Regions from separate parts of the Phytobacter sp. V91 genome, predicted to be linked through region 1. Evidence: predicted binding sites of a transcription regulator. Region 1 holds the regulator's gene; the other holds the start of a gene.
What was found. The regulator CRP, encoded in region 1, controls carbon source genes, mostly activating them, when cyclic AMP is high. The targets are predictions, from matches to a motif close to ATGTGANNNNNNTCACAT.
Positions count from the first base shown of each region.

Region 2: a site for CRP is predicted at 2,438-2,455, ahead of hpt (hypoxanthine phosphoribosyltransferase). Genes of this name have one in related genera too.

Region 1 is NZ_CBFFRJ010000014.1:24,278-32,421, forward strand. It holds gene ACSZO4_RS04670 (hydrolase) at 1-429, shown strand, start outside; gene ACSZO4_RS04675 (YheU family protein) at 431-649, shown strand; gene ACSZO4_RS04680 (phosphoribulokinase) at 691-1,560, shown strand; gene ACSZO4_RS04685 (OsmC family protein) at 1,629-2,033, opposite strand; gene crp (cAMP-activated global transcriptional regulator CRP) at 2,342-2,974, shown strand; gene ACSZO4_RS04695 (YccS/YhfK family putative transporter) at 3,022-5,094, shown strand; gene argD (bifunctional acetylornithine/succinyldiaminopimelate transaminase) at 5,091-6,311, opposite strand; gene pabA (aminodeoxychorismate synthase component 2) at 6,391-6,963, opposite strand; gene ACSZO4_RS04710 (putative adenosine monophosphate-protein transferase Fic) at 6,994-7,596, opposite strand; gene ACSZO4_RS04715 (YhfG family protein) at 7,586-7,756, opposite strand; gene ppiA (peptidylprolyl isomerase A) at 7,865-8,144, opposite strand, start outside.
Region 2 is NZ_CBFFRJ010000002.1:74,066-82,209, reverse strand. It holds gene ACSZO4_RS00925 (glucose/quinate/shikimate family membrane-bound PQQ-dependent dehydrogenase) at 1-2,378, opposite strand, end outside; gene hpt (hypoxanthine phosphoribosyltransferase) at 2,586-3,122, shown strand; gene can (carbonate dehydratase) at 3,189-3,851, opposite strand; gene ACSZO4_RS00910 (ABC transporter ATP-binding protein) at 3,958-4,884, shown strand; gene ACSZO4_RS00905 (ABC transporter permease) at 4,881-5,651, shown strand; gene ACSZO4_RS00900 (PTS sugar transporter subunit IIA) at 5,771-6,211, shown strand; gene ACSZO4_RS00895 (polysaccharide deacetylase family protein) at 6,275-7,519, shown strand; gene panD (aspartate 1-decarboxylase) at 7,678-8,058, opposite strand.

The DNA of each region.
Region 1 (8,144 bases):
TCCCGGGTCTACCAGCACTACCTGCTCAATTTGCTCAAAGCCAACGCCTCACGCAAACTTAAGGCCTATCCAGGCTCCTTGCCGGTGAGCCTGGCGCAGCTGAAACGCGTCCGCCTGCTGCGCGAATTTGACGATTTGATCACCGCGCGTATTCATGGCTTTGCCGATGCGATCGACTATTATCGCCAGTGCAGCGCGATGCCGCTATTGAACAAAATAGCCAGACCGACACTGATTATTCATGCGAAAGACGATCCTTTTATGGATAGCCATGTGATTCCCGATCCGCAATCCCTGCCAGCGACAGTAGAGTATCAACTTACCGAGCATGGCGGCCATGTCGGCTTTGTGGGCGGCACGCTGCTTAGGCCGCAAATGTGGCTTGAGAAGCGGATCCCTGACTGGCTAAATACCTGGCTGGACGTCTAAGATGATAATTCCCTGGCAAGACCTCGCGCCTGAAACTCTGGACAATCTGATTGAGAGCTTTGTCTTGCGCGAAGGCACTGATTATGGTGAACATGAGCGCGCATTCGCGCAAAAAGTTGCCGATGTTAAGCGGCAACTGAAAAGTGGCGAAGCGGTGCTGGTGTGGTCAGAGTTACACGAAAGCGTCAACATTATGCCGCGCGCGCAGTTTCGCGAGTAACAGGATCCCGGCGAAAATACTCGCTTTTTCATGGAGCAACTATGTCTGCAAAACATCCGGTTATTGCCGTAACGGGCTCCAGTGGGGCAGGAACCACCACCACCAGCCTGGCGTTTCGTAAAATTTTCGCCCAGTTGAATCTGCACGCCGCCGAAGTCGAAGGCGACAGTTTCCATCGTTTCACCCGGCCAGAGATGGACATGGCCATCCGTAAAGCGCGCGATTTAGGCCGACATATCAGCTACTTTGGCCCGGAAGCCAATGATTTTGGTCTGCTGGAAAGCACCTTTATCGACTACGGGCAAACCGGGAAAGGTCAGTCGCGAAAATACCTTCACACCTATGATGAAGCGGTTCCGTGGAACCAGGTGCCAGGCACATTTACCCCCTGGCAGCCCCTTCCTGAACCCACGGATGTCCTTTTCTATGAAGGTTTGCACGGCGGCGTAGTCACGCCACAGCATGACGTTGCGCGGCATGTGGATCTGCTGGTCGGCGTGGTTCCTATTGTCAATCTGGAGTGGATGCAGAAACTGGTGCGGGATACCAGCGAACGCGGCCACTCCCGTGAAGCAGTGATGGACTCTGTCGTGCGCTCAATGGAAGACTATATCAACTTCATTACGCCGCAGTTTTCCCGCACCCATATTAACTTCCAGCGCGTTCCCACCGTTGATACCTCAAACCCGTTCGCCGCCAAGGTTATTCCATCACTGGATGAAAGCTTTGTGGTGATCCATTTCCGTAACCTTGAGGGGATTGATTATCCCTGGCTGCTGGCAATGCTGCAGGGCTCGTTTATTTCTCATATGAATACGCTGGTGGTTCCGGGCGGCAAAATGGGGCTGGCGATGGAGCTGATCATGACACCGCTGGTACAGCGGCTGATGGAAGGCAGAACGATAGCGTAATTTCAGCGCCCTCCCCTCGCAGGAGAGGGCCAGAGCAGGGCATCAGAACCTACAATGCCCTTATCCAGTCAGGCTTCAATCACTTCATATGTATGAGTGATGTTCGCCGCTTTTTCCAGCATCAGCGCCACCGAGCAGTACTTCTCAGCAGAGAGATCCACTGCACGCGATACCGCCGCATCTTTCAGCTCTTTTCCCGTCACAATAAAGTGCAGGTTGATATGGGTAAACAGACGAGGCGCTTCTTCACGACGCTCAGACGTCAGTTTCACTTCGCAGTCCGTCACATCGTGGCGACCTTTTTGCAGAATAGATACAACATCGATAGCGCTGCAGCCGCCAGCCGCCATCAGCACCATCTCCATCGGGCTTGGGGCTTTGTCGCCAGAGTTTCCATCCATCAAAATTTGGTGCCCTGATGCGGACTCGCCAAGGAACGTTAACCCTTCAACCCATTTCACACGTGCATGCATTTTGATTCACTCCGGAGTAGCAATTTTCTCTACAGATTACGCGTACATAAGAAAAGGCGCAACGGAAGGCGACCTGCGTCAAGCTGAAGCGAGACACCAGGAGACAGGCGGCAAAAGCTATGCTAAAACAGTCTGGATGCTACAGTGATACATAGACGTACTGCATGTATGCAGAGGACTATATATATTAGAGGCCGCAGACACGTCTGACGGTTCACTTCCCAAGTATCGGGAAGACAGATTGCAACCCCAGATGCAGGGTGCAGATCCTGAGTCTGGAGCCAGCTTATAACAGAGGATAACCGCGCATGGTGCTTGGCAAACCGCAAACAGACCCGACTCTCGAATGGTTCTTGTCTCATTGCCACATTCATAAGTACCCGTCGAAGAGCACGCTGATTCACCAGGGTGAAAAAGCGGAAACGTTGTATTACATCGTCAAAGGCTCAGTGGCAGTGCTCATCAAGGATGAAGAAGGGAAAGAGATGATCCTCTCTTACCTGAATCAGGGTGATTTTATCGGTGAACTGGGGCTTTTCGAAGAAGGTCAGGAGCGTAGTGCATGGGTACGCGCCAAGACTGCTTGTGAAGTGGCCGAAATTTCCTACAAAAAATTCCGTCAGCTGATCCAGGTAAACCCGGATATTCTGATGCGTCTGTCTTCGCAGATGGCGCGTCGCCTGCAAGTGACATCGGAAAAAGTCGGCAACCTCGCTTTCCTCGATGTAACAGGCCGTATTGCTCAGACGTTACTGAATCTGGCAAAACAACCCGACGCAATGACTCACCCGGACGGTATGCAAATTAAAATAACCCGTCAGGAGATTGGTCAGATCGTGGGCTGTTCTCGCGAAACCGTAGGCCGCATCCTGAAGATGCTGGAAGATCAGAACCTGATCTCCGCCCACGGTAAAACCATTGTCGTGTACGGAACACGTTAAGTCTTCGAACGGTGCATTATCATAGGTAATGCGCCGTTTTTGTTTCTATGTGGCGCAGGCTGATTTACCACCCCGAAATCAACTATGCACTGCGACAAACGCTGGTGTTATGTCTGCCGGTGACCGTTGGTCTGATTGTCGGCCGACTGGATCTCGGTCTTCTCTTCTCGTTAGTTCCCGCCTGTTGCAACATTGCCGGTCTCGACACCCCGCATAAACGCTTTTTTAAACGGGTGATTATTGGCGGTTCGCTTTTCGCCGGTAGCAGCCTCGCGGTGCAATTTTTACTCTTCGAAAATGTCCCGTTGCCTCTTATTCTGACGATGATGACGCTCATTCTTGGGGTGACCGCGGAAATCAGTGCGCTACATGGCAGGTTACTACCCGCCTCACTGATCGCCGCCATCTTTACTCTGAGCCTTGCGGGCAATATGCCGGTCTGGGAACCGCTGTTGATCTACAGTCTCGGCACCCTGTGGTACGGCGCGTTTAACGCCTTTTGGTTCTGGCGGGAGCAACCGCTTCGCGAATCCTTAAGTTTGCTGTACCGGCAACTGGCCGATTACTGCGAAGCAAAATACAGCCTGCTGACCCAGCATGCGGATCCGGAAAAAGCGCTGCCGCCGCTACTGGCCCGCCAGCAAAAGGCCGTGGATATGATTAGTCAGTGTTATCAGCAACTGCATATGCTGGCTGCGAATCATAATGGTGACTACAAGCGGCTGCTTCGTGTCTTTCAGATGGCGCTCGATTTGCAGGAGCATATAGCCGTCAGCTTGCATCAGCCTCAGGAAGTGCAGGCGCTGGTCGAACGCAGCCATGCCGAAGAAGTGATCCGCTGGAACGCGCAGACCGTCGCGGCCAGGCTGAGGGTCATTGCCGACGATATTCTCTATCACCGTTACCCCCAGCGCTTCAGTATGGATAAACAAATCAGCGCGCTGGAGAAAATCGCCCACCAGCATCCTGATAACCCGGTGGGGCAGTTTTGCGCCTGGCACTTCAGCCAAATCGCCCGGGTTTTGCGAACGCAGCGCCCCCTCTATATTCGCGATCTGATGGCGGAAAAGCAGCGCAGGTTGCCGCTACTACCGGCACTCAGAAGCTATTTATCTCTTAAGTCCGCGGCCTTACGCAACGCTGCGCGCATCAGCGTGATGTTAAGCGTCGCCAGCCTGATGGGCAGTGCCCTGCATTTACCCAAGCCCTGGTGGATCATGATGACCGTGATGTTTGTCACCCAAAACGGCTATGGCGCAACGCGAGTGCGCATTTTGCACCGGGCGGCAGGCACAATGGCCGGGTTAATCATCGCCGGAGCCACGTTGCACTACCATGTACCGGAAGGCTACACGCTGGTCACCATGCTGATTGTCACCCTGATAAGCTATCTGATCATTCGCAAAAGTTACGGCTGGGCGATGGTGGGCTTTACCCTTACGGCGGTGTACACGCTTCAGCTTCTGACCCTCAACGGCGAACAATTTATCGTCGCCCGTCTTATCGATACGCTGATTGGCTGTCTGATAGCCTTTGGCGGCATTGTCTGGCTGTGGCCGCAATGGCAAAGCGGCCTGCTGCGACGCAATGCCCATGATGCGCTGGAAACGTATCAGGACGCTATCCAGTTACTCCTGAGCAACGATCCGCAGGTCACGCCGCTGGCATACCAACGAATGCGCGTCAACCAGGCGCACAACGCCTTATTCAACCCCCTTAATCAGGCGATGCAGGAGCCGGGCTTCGATACGCGCTATCTGTCGGATATGAAACTGTGGGTCACTCACAGCCAGTTTATTGTTGAGCATATAAACGCCATGACCACCCTGGCGCGGGAGCACACCATGCTGACGCCGGACCTGGCGCAACGCTATTTGCAGTCATGTGAGATTGCGCTGCAACGTTGTCAGCAGCGGCTGGAATACGACGGAGCGGGAAGTTCAGGGGATGTGAATATTCTGGAAGCGCCGGAGACCCTGACACGGGGTCCTGTGAGCACGCTGGAACAACATCTCCAGCGTATTCTCGGGCATCTGAGCACCATGCACACCATTTCATCGGTGGCGTGTCGTCAGCGCCCGCATCATGGTATCTGGCTTAAACGTCGCTTACGCCGTTAGCCGTTAATCACTTTTGCCACCGCGCGGGCAAAACGATTCATACCTTCAACAATATCAGCATCTTCAACGATCAGCGCCGGGGCAAAACGCATTACATCCGGCCCGGCGTTCAGTACCATCACACCCTCTTCTGCCGCCGCATACAGGAAATCACGCGCCCGGCCTGTGAATTGCGGTTTCAGTTCAGCCCCAATCAGCAGACCCATACCGCGGATCTCACTGAACAGATCGTATTGCGCGTTGATTTTTTCCAGATGCTCAACAAAAAGTGCGCGCTTCGCATTCACGCCACTTAAGACTTCCGGCGTGTTGATGATATCAAAGGCCGCCCCTGCCACCGCGCAGGCCAGCGGGTTACCGCCGTAGGTGGAACCGTGGGAACCCGGATGGAAGGCGCTGGCGATCTCCTGAGTGGTCAGCATGGCGCTGACCGGGAAGCCGCCGCCCAGTGCCTTGGCGCTGGTCAGAATATCCGGCGTTACGCCATAGTGCATATAGGCAAACAGCTCACCACAACGCCCCATCCCACACTGCACTTCATCAAAGACCAGCAGCGCTTTGTGCTCGTCACACAGGTCACGCAGGCCTTGTAAAAACTCTGGCGTTGCGGCAGTCACGCCACCTTCGCCCTGGATAGGTTCGACCACCACCGCACAGGTGTGATCGTCCATGACCGCTTTGACAGCATGCAGATCGTTAAAGGGCACATGGACAATATCAGCCGGTTTTGGACCAAAACCATCAGAATACTTTGGCTGCCCGCCCACGGTCACCGTGAAGAGGGAACGACCATGAAACGCATTATGGAAAGCGATGATTTTGGTTTTGTGCGGACTATGGCGAGTGGACGCGTAAAAACGCGCCAGCTTAAATGCCGTTTCGTTGGCTTCGGTGCCGGAGTTCATAAAAACCACCCGCTCAGCGAAGGTCGCGTCAACCAGCTTACGCGCCAGACGCAGTGCTGGCTCATTAGTGAAAACGTTGCTGATGTGCCACAGAGTTTCACCCTGCGTTTTTAACGTTTCGACCAGCGTCGGGTGACAATGCCCCAGCGCGGTAACCGCTATTCCCCCCGCAAAATCAACGTACTCTTTACCTTGTTGATCCCATACGCGGCTGCCCTTTCCCTTCACCGGGATAAATTCGGCCGGTGCGAAGATTGGTAAAATGACTTCGTCGAAGGTTGCGCGCGTAATTGCGTCTTGCTGAGTTGCCATGTGACCCCACCCTTGTTAAATAAGAAGCAGAAGTGAAAATATAATCACGAAATATGCATAAAAAATCACTCAATGGCAACTAAAAATCGGTGCGATGCAGAAAGTTATTCAGTAGCGCATGACCCTGTTCACTGAGAATGCTCTCCGGATGAAACTGCACTCCTTCGAGATCCCACTGGCGATGGCGAATCCCCATGATCTCCTGGGTTTCACTCAAGGCAGTGACCTCAAAACAGTCCGGCAGCGTCGGGGGATCGATAAGCAATGAATGGTAGCGTGTGACGGTAAGCGGGTTGTTCAGGCCGTGAAAAACGCCCTTCCCGGTATGGCTAATCGGTGAGGTTTTCCCGTGCATAACTTTCTGCGCACGCACAATACGCGCGCCAAATGCCTGCGCAATCGCCTGGTGACCCAGGCAGACACCGAGGATCGGCAAAATGCCGGCATAATGGCGGATAACCTCAAGTGAGATCCCGGATTCATCGGGCGTGCAGGGCCCTGGAGAGATAACAATCTTTTCAGGCGGGTGGGCCGCAATGTCCGTCAGTGTTATTTCGTCGTTCCGCCTGACCTCGACCCGCGCGCCCAGCTCGCAAAAATATTGGTACAGGTTCCAGGTAAAAGAGTCGTAATTATCAATCAGCAGGATCATGGCGGCCTCGTAGAAATGTGCCGCCCTATTCTACTCAGATTCATTCACTTCGCTTACCACTTTGCCAAAGATCGTACGTAGCGGGGCCAGTTCCCCCATAGCCCCGGCCTGATTTGCCGCAGCCCAGCCCTGCGGATCGATATCCCGCCAGTCAAGCTGGTAACCGGCATGCAATGCCAGCTGTTCAAAGAAGATACGCTGCGTGATGCCGTTGCCAATACGAAAAGGGTGAAGCACATTGATTTCACAGTAGTAATGCGCCAGTCGCTCCACAAACTCAGCGAACTTAAGATGCTGAAGATACTCTTCGCCTTCCAGGCTGCGCATCAGGGCATTGCCCTCTTTCTCGATATACGCAAAATGGCAAAAACGGGTATCGCCCTGGTAAATATCCACCTCACGAAAAGCGCCTGCCCAGGCGAAAATATCCTGATAGAGGTGGCGGTGTATCGCACAAAGATGAGGTAAGCCACCCACCTTCGGCCCCAGTTCAAGGGTGGCGGCACGCAGAGCTGTCAGTTCCCACGCCGCCTGTTCCAGCCGCTGGGCCTGGTGAATATCGAGGATATTGCGCATCACATTGATGCCGGGGTACAGATAAGGATCGCGACCGTTGCCATATTTATCGCTCATAGTGCCTCCTCAACGCTTGCAGGCGCACATTGGCCTCTTCAGGCGTGAGCGTCACCAGTGGGCTGTCAACATTCTCCAGATGGCGACTGGCCTGAAAATTGATATTGCGTTGCTGCTCCCAGAGTCGGGATTTTTGTCGGTCAGTGAGTTTTTTGTTCATAACGCCTCCCTGATATCTCGCTCATTTGCCACAAGTATAAGCAGCATTTACGCGTTACGCAGGAAGGGTCTGGCAGTACGGGCCATAAGCAACCCGTACTGAAAAAGATTACGGCAGGACTTTCGCAGAGAGGATAACAACCGGTTTTGACGGCACATTCTGGTATGGGCCGACATCATGGGTGGGGACCTGAGAGATTTTGTCTGCAATCTCCATCCCCTTCACAATCTTACCAAATACCGCATAACCGAAATCGCGTTGACCGTGATCGAGGAAAGCGTTATCTGCAACATTCAGGAAGAACTGGCTGGTGGCGCTGTCTTTGTCAGCCGTGCGAGCCATGGAGATGGTGCCGCGGGTGTTACGCAAGCCGTTGTCGGCTTCGTTT
Region 2 (8,144 bases), on a different contig from region 1:
TCCGGCAGCGCATAAGCGACGATATAGTCGCCCATCTTGGTACCAAACGAACCATGGCCGCCTGCGGAGATGACAACATACTGCTTGCCATTAACCTCATAGGTCATAGGCGTTGCCTGTCCACCGGCTGGCAGACGACCCTGCCACAGTTTCTCGCCGTTGCTCATATTGTACGCACGCAGGTAGTTATCTGCGGTCGCCGCAATAAACAGCACGTTACCGGCGGTAGAAATTGGGCCGCCTAACATCGGCATACCCATATTGAACGGCACCGGAACCGGCATCGGGAACGGCATGCTGTCCTGCGGCGTACCAATACGTTTCTTCCATACCACCTGGTTGGTTTTCAGATCTGTTGCTGCGATGTAACCCCATGCCGGCTGTTTACACGGCAGACCGAACGGAGAGAGGAACGGATTGAGCGTCACGCCAAACGGCACGCCGTACTGCGGCTGAATCCCGGCTTCAGTACCACTGCCTTTCGCGTCTTTCGGCTGCTCCATTGGGTTACCCGGACCGCGTGGGATCAGTTTCGACACAAACGGCAGGGCCATTGGGTTAGCAATCGCCACCTGACGGTTCGGGTCAACGGAGATCCCGCCCCACTCGAACATTCCCAGGTTACCCGGGAAGACCAGCGTGCCCTGTTCCGATGGCGGCGTGAAGATACCTTCATAGCGCAGTTGATGGAACATCACGCGGCACACCAACTGGTCGAACATCGTGGCACCCCACATATCCGCACCGGTCAGATCTTTCTTCGGTCGGAAGCTGAGATCGGAGAACGGCTGAGTTTTGCTAACGTAATCGCCTTTTGCCGCCCCCTGAGTGACTGGTTTTTCCGGTGCAGGAACCACCAGCTTGCCGTTGCTGCGATCCAGTACGAAGATATTGCCGGTTTTCGCGGGCGCATAAATCACCGGAACGGTTTTGCCGTTAACGGTAATGTCTGCCAGCGTCGGCTGGGATGGCATATCCATATCCCACAAATCGTGGTGAACCGTCTGATAACTCCAGGCGAGTTTACCGGTGGTCGCATTCAGCGCGACGATGGCACTGGCATAACGCTCCTGCTCCGGCGTGCGGTTACCGCCCCAGATATCCGGGGTGGTCACACCCATTGGCAGATACACCAGATCCAGCTTCGCATCATAAGCCGCCGGAGCCCAGGAGTTGGGGGAGTTAAAGGTAAAGGTGTGCTCATCAGACGGAATAGCATTGGGGTCTTTCGCGCCCGGATCGAAGGCCCACAGCAGTTTGCCGCTATTCACGTCAAAACCGCGGATAACGCCGGAGGTTTCCCGGGTGGAGAAGTTATCGGTTACTGAACCGGCAATCACAATCACCTTATCGGTGATGATCGGCGGTGAAGTTGGCTCATACAGCCCCGGCGTGGTGTCCGGCATATTGGTCTGTAGGTTCAGAATGCCTTTGTTGGCAAAGGTTTCGCACGGCTTGCCATTGTCGGCGTTAATGGCAAACAGACGGCCATCGTTAACCGGCAGCATAATACGCCGCGGGCAGTCCGCGACCACATCCGGGCTGGCCGTTTCAGCCCGCGCTTCATGATAAGAAACGCCACGGCAGGTGACATGCTGGAAGGACTGATTAGCATTCAACTGCGGATCGAAGTGCCATTTCTCTTTCCCGGTTGCGGCATCCAGTGCGAACAGGCGCTGGTGAGCGGTACACAGGTAGAGCATGTTACCGACTTTAATCGGCGTCACTTCATTGGTCAGTTCACCCGGATCGGTGGGCAGCTTCAGGTCGCCGGTACGAAATACCCAGGCTTCCTGCAAGTTTTTCACGTTGTCGGCGTTGATTTGTTTCAGGGGAGAGTAGCGCTGACCTTCCTGATTACGGCCATAAGCAGGCCAGTCACCGTCAGCAACCTGAGAGATAGGCGCCGCAGGGGTGGAATCTGCGCTCAGGGTGCCTTTCACTTCCTGCGGATCGTTAAATCCGGCCCAGGTCAGAATGCCACCGCTGAGTACCAGTGCAATGACCAGCGCCTGTACCGCTCCCGCTGACGGGACAAATAGTCGGCGCCAGACAAACGGCAAAATCAGCCAGATGCCAAAGAACACCAGAATGTCGCTACGGGGAGTCAGTGCCCAGAAGTCAAAGCCCACCTCCCACACGCCCCAGACCATGGTGGCCAGCAGCAGTGCGGCATACAGCCACAATGCAGCCCGCTTACGCCGCCATACCAGCGCAGTCACGCCCAGCATCACGACGCCGGCAATCGGGTAATACCAGGAGCCGCCAATGGACACCAGCCAGATACCGCCGATAAGTAAATACAGTCCGCAAAATGCAGCGAACAGCGCCGTCAGGATCACAAGGAGGCCTGACTGTTGTGATTTTGTTTCCGCCATAACAAGACACCATTAAATTTGTTAATTTTTTAGTAGCAATTAATTATAGGATTTAACAAGTGTGATCGTCATCACAAAATGAGCTTTATCGACAGATAAGCATCAGAAATGCGTTTGCTGGTATACTGCACGCCTTGCGCTTCAATAACCGGAATCAGGTTACCGGTATTGAATGATTTGTTTTTTAAATCATATGGTTATTTTAAAATGAAACATATTGTCGAAGTGATGATCCCGGAAGCGGAGATCAAAGCGCGTATCGCACAACTGGGTCGTCAAATCACGGAACGTTACAAAGACAGCGGTAGCGAAATGGTGCTGGTGGGTCTGCTGCGCGGTTCCTTCATGTTTATGGCCGATCTATGCCGCGAAGTGCAGGTGTCACATGAAGTCGATTTTATGACCGCCTCCAGCTACGGCAGCGGCATGTCTTCAACCCGTGATGTTAAGATCCTCAAGGATCTGGATGAAGATATCCGTGGCAAAGACGTTTTGATTGTCGAAGATATTATCGACTCAGGTAATACGCTGTCAAAAGTGCGTGAAATTCTGAGCCTGCGTGAGCCGAAATCACTCTCCATCTGCACGTTGCTTGATAAGCCCGAGCGTCGCGAAGTGCACGTGGACGTGGAGTTTGTTGGTTTCTCTATCCCTGATGAGTTTGTGGTGGGCTATGGGATTGACTACGCTCAGCGTTATCGTCACCTGCCGTACGTCGGTAAAGTGGTGATGCTGGACGAATAAGCGCAAAAAAGCCGGGATTGACCCGGCTTCATTTTGCAGGCCGGGCAGTACCCGGCGTCAGCAGCATTACTTGTGGTTGCTGTGCTTCTTGCTCAGGTTCGACACACCCTGGCGATAGCGCTGTTCCAGCGTTTCGCGGTTGGTTGCGGTCACATCAAGGTTGCGCAGCAGACCATCGTGAATGCCGTATGCCCAGCCGTGAATAGTCACTTTCTGGCCGCGTTTCCACGCCGATTGCATAATCGTTGAGTGGCCCAGGTTGTAGACCTGTTCCATCACATTCAGCTCGCAAAGGGTATCCAGACGACGCTCCTGCGGCATTTCGCCCAGCAATGAGCTGTGTTTGAACCAGATATCGCGGATATGCAGCAGCCAGTTGTTGATAAGACCCAGCTCCGGGTTCTCCACCGCCGCCTGTACGCCGCCGCAGCCATAGTGACCACAGATAATAATATGCTCAACTTCCAGTACATCGACCGCGTACTGAACAACCGACAGGCAGTTAAGATCGGTGTGAATGACCAGGTTTGCAACATTACGGTGAACAAAAAGCTCACCCGGTTCTAAACCGGTGAGGCGCTCGGCAGGTACGCGACTGTCAGAACATCCAATCCATAGAAAGCGCGGTTTTTGCGCCTGCGCCAACGTTTCGAAGAATCCAGGATCCTCTTCTACCAGCATTTTTGACCATAGTGCATTGTTGCTGATGAGTGTATCTATGTCTTTCATGGACGTTAATGACCTGTAACTAAAGAAGTGCGTTGCGCTAATATAGGTCAACTCCGTTTTTTTTCAACCACACATTCGAGTGTAAGAAAAAGGTAAGTGAAAATTCATGACCATTGCACTGGAGCTTGAGCAGCTTAAAAAAAACTATCCAGGCGGCGTCCAGGCGCTGCGGGGTATTGATCTTAAAGTAGAAGCTGGCGATTTTTACGCCCTTCTGGGCCCTAACGGTGCGGGGAAATCCACCACCATCGGTATTATCAGTTCGTTGGTTAATAAAACCTCTGGCCGCGTCAGTGTCTTTGGTTACGACCTCGAAAAAGACGTGGTCAACGCCAAACGTCAGCTTGGACTTGTGCCGCAGGAGTTCAATTTCAACCCGTTTGAGACGGTGCAGCAAATCGTGGTTAACCAGGCCGGATACTACGGCGTGGCGCGTAAAGAGGCACTGGAACGTAGCGAAAAGTATCTCAAACAGCTCGATCTGTGGGAAAAACGCGGTGAACGTGCGCGGATGTTATCCGGCGGTATGAAACGTCGCCTGATGATCGCCAGGGCGCTGATGCATGAACCTAAACTGCTTATCCTCGATGAGCCGACAGCGGGCGTGGATATTGAACTGCGTCGTTCAATGTGGGGGTTTCTTAAAGATCTCAACGACAAAGGCACGACCATTATTCTGACCACTCACTACCTGGAAGAAGCGGAAATGCTGTGCCGCAATATCGGCATCATCCAGAGCGGCGAGCTGGTGGAAAACACCTCCATGAAATCGCTGCTGGCGAAGCTGAAATCTGAAACCTTCATCCTGGATCTGGCGCTGAAAAGCCCGCTACCGAAACTTGAAGGCTACAACTACCGGCTGGTGGACACCTCAACCCTTGAAGTGGAAGTCCTGCGTGAGCAGGGGATCAACAGCGTATTTAGCCAGTTAAGCGCACAGGGGATTCAGGTATTAAGTATGCGTAACAAAGCCAACCGTCTGGAAGAGCTGTTCGTCGCGCTGGTTCACGATAAAAAAGGAGATCGCGCATGATGCAGCTCTATTGGGTCGCACTCAAAAGTATCTGGCATAAGGAGATCCAGCGCTTTATGCGTATCTGGATCCAGACCCTGGTGCCGCCGGTTATCACCATGACGCTGTACTTTATTATCTTTGGTAACCTGATTGGTTCACGGATTGGCGAGATGCATGGTTTCACCTATATGCAGTTTATTGTGCCCGGTCTTATCATGATGGCGGTGATCACCAATGCCTACGCCAACGTCGCTTCCTCATTTTTCAGCGCCAAGTTCCAGCGTAATATTGAGGAGCTGTTGGTTGCGCCGGTACCGACCCATGTCGTGATCATTGGTTACGTCGGTGGCGGGGTTGCGCGCGGGATTTGTGTCGGGGTGCTGGTCACCGCGGTTTCGCTGTTTTTCGTCCCGTTTCAGGTACATTCATGGCTCTTTGTCGGATTAACGCTGCTGTTAACCGCGATCCTGTTCTCGCTGGCGGGGTTGCTGAACGCCGTGTTTGCCACCACCTTTGATGATATCAGCCTGATCCCGACTTTTGTGCTGACGCCGCTGACCTACCTGGGTGGGGTGTTCTATTCTCTGACCCTGCTGCCACCCATCTGGCAGACGTTATCGCACCTCAACCCAATCGTTTATATGATCAGTGGTTTCCGTTTTGGTTTTCTCGGGATCACCGATGTGCCTCTGTTTACCACCGTCGGCGTACTGGCGGTGTTTATCGTCGCGTTTTATTTTATGTGCTGGTACTTAATCCAGCGTGGACGCGGCCTGCGTAGCTAATCTTCTCTTTCCGGCGGGCAGCCATGCTCGCCGGATCTTTTGCTCCCTCAATCTATGATATCTGTCACCGACGGCCGATGATCGCTTAGCTAAACTGCCTGTCTGCTAAGGAGATTCTTATGCTGGGATGGGTTATTGCCTGCCATGATGAGCGTGCTCAGGAGCTACTGTATAGTCTTGAGAGCCAGTTCGCGCCGTTGGTGCAGTGTCGGGCGGTCAATTTTCATCGTGGACTGAGCACCAATATGCTCAGCCGTATGATTTGCGATGCGCTGCATGAGACGGATTCCGGCGACGGAGTGGTCTTTCTCACCGATATCACCGGTGCGCCGCCTTACCGCGCGGCCGCGTTGATGAGCCATAAACATGAAAATTGCGAGGTGATTTCCGGCGTCGATAGCCCGTTATTGCAGGCGATGTATCCGTTACGTGCGACACTTAACAGCAGTGATTTTCGCAACCAGATTGTGGCCATGGGCGGGGCGACGGTGAGCAGCCTCTGGCATCAGCAGCAAAAAAATCCTCCCTTTGTTTTACTTCATGATTTGTATGAAAAATAACCATTGGTATTCATTTCTCTTTTGTTACAATACCGCCAGTTTTTTCTTCACCCGGTGCGTCTGATGCCGAGTTTTATGCTGATTTTGTTGTTGTGTTTTTCCTTCTCTGCCTCAGCAAAACTTGTGAGTCATAATCCTGAACCTGCCCGCTATATGCAGGTCACGGAAGATGCTGATATCTGGGGGCAAATCGGCAACAAGGTCATTACGGTTGGCAATGTGCGCGCCGGGCAGATTATCGCCGTGGTGCCAGGTGTTGAAGATTATTCCGCATTTAACTTTGGTTTTGGTAAAGCCTGGATTGATAAAGGCCACCTTGGCACCCTGCGGGGCAATGAACAGGTCGAAGACAGTCTGGGGGATCTTAATAAGCCGCTCAGTAATCAGAACCTGGTAACCTGGCAGGATACGCCGATGTATAACGCTGCGGATAACAAAAGCGCTCCTTTTGGCACCCTTGCGGCAAATCTGCGCTATCCCATTATCAGTAAGCTTAAAGACCGGCTTAATCAGACCTGGTTTCAAATTCGTATTGGCGATCGTCTCGCGTGGATAAGCAGCCTGGATGCGCAGGAAGACAACGGGATCCCGGTACTGACTTATCACCATATTCTCCATGATGAAGAGAACAGCCGTTTTCGCCACACGTCCACCACCACATCGGTTCGCGCCTTTACCAACCAGATGAGCTGGCTGCGCGACCAGGGTTACACCACCCTCAGCATGTATCAGCTGGAAGGTTATGTGCGTAATCGCATGAACCTGCCCGCCCGTGCGGTGGTGATAACCTTCGATGATGGCTTAAAATCAGTCAGCCGCTACGCGTATCCGCTCCTGCACGCCTACGGCTTTAAGGCGACGGCGTTTATTATCTCGTCCCGTATTAAACGCCACCCTCAGCCCTGGGATCCGAAATCATTACAGTTTATGAGCATCTCAGAACTTAATGAGATTGCCGACGTGTTCGATTTTCAGTCACACACGCATTTTCTGCATCGGGTTGATGATGCCAGGCATCCGATCCTGCTCAGTCGAAGTTATGACAATATCCTGATGGATTTCAGGCATTCACGTCGGGCGTTGTCTCAGTTCAACAGCCATGTGTGGTTTCTTTCTTATCCCTTTGGCGGCTATAACGATAAAGCCGTACAGGCGGCAGAAGACGCAGGATTTCATCTGGCGGTGACAACCGTGCGCGGAAAGGTGAAACCGGGGGATAACCCGATGTTGCTCAAGCGGTTGTATATTTTGCGGGAAGATTCACTGGAGCAGATGTCGAGGATAATCAGTAATCAGCCTCAGGGATAAAATCAGGAGTAGAAGGCTATCTTATTTGTCATTTTGAACCCGGGCAGTGCTCGAAATCCTCACGTACTGCGTGTACGCTCCGGTTTCTGCGCGCTGTCCGTGTCCAGACTGACTGCATCGATCACGCCTTCTCCCCCTGATTGAATCGATAAGGTGACTCAGGCCACCTGCACTGGTACCGCTTTAGCGGTGCGTTTCATTTCGTTGTCGCCATCAAAATAGGCCACTTTCGGCTGCCAGCTCCTCGCCTGCTCATCAGGCATGGTGACGTAGCTTGCGATGATCAGAATATCACCGACGTCAGCACAGTGTGCTGCTGCGCCGTTAACCGAAATAATGCGTGAGCCGCGTTCGCCAGCAATGGCGTAGGTGGAAAAACGCTTACCGTTGGTCACGTTGTAAATATCGATGGCTTCGTATTCCAGAATACCGGCCGCCTCAAGGAAATCCTGGTCAATGGCGCAGGAACCTTCGTAGTGCAGGTCGGCCTGAGTAACTTTGACGCGATGGAGCTTGCCTTGCAGCATAGTGCGAATCATAAATTGGACCTTTATCACTGATAATTAACGCTAAATAAAGGGCGGCTTCCTGCAATTCACCCTTCCATTTTCCCCCTGCCTTTTGC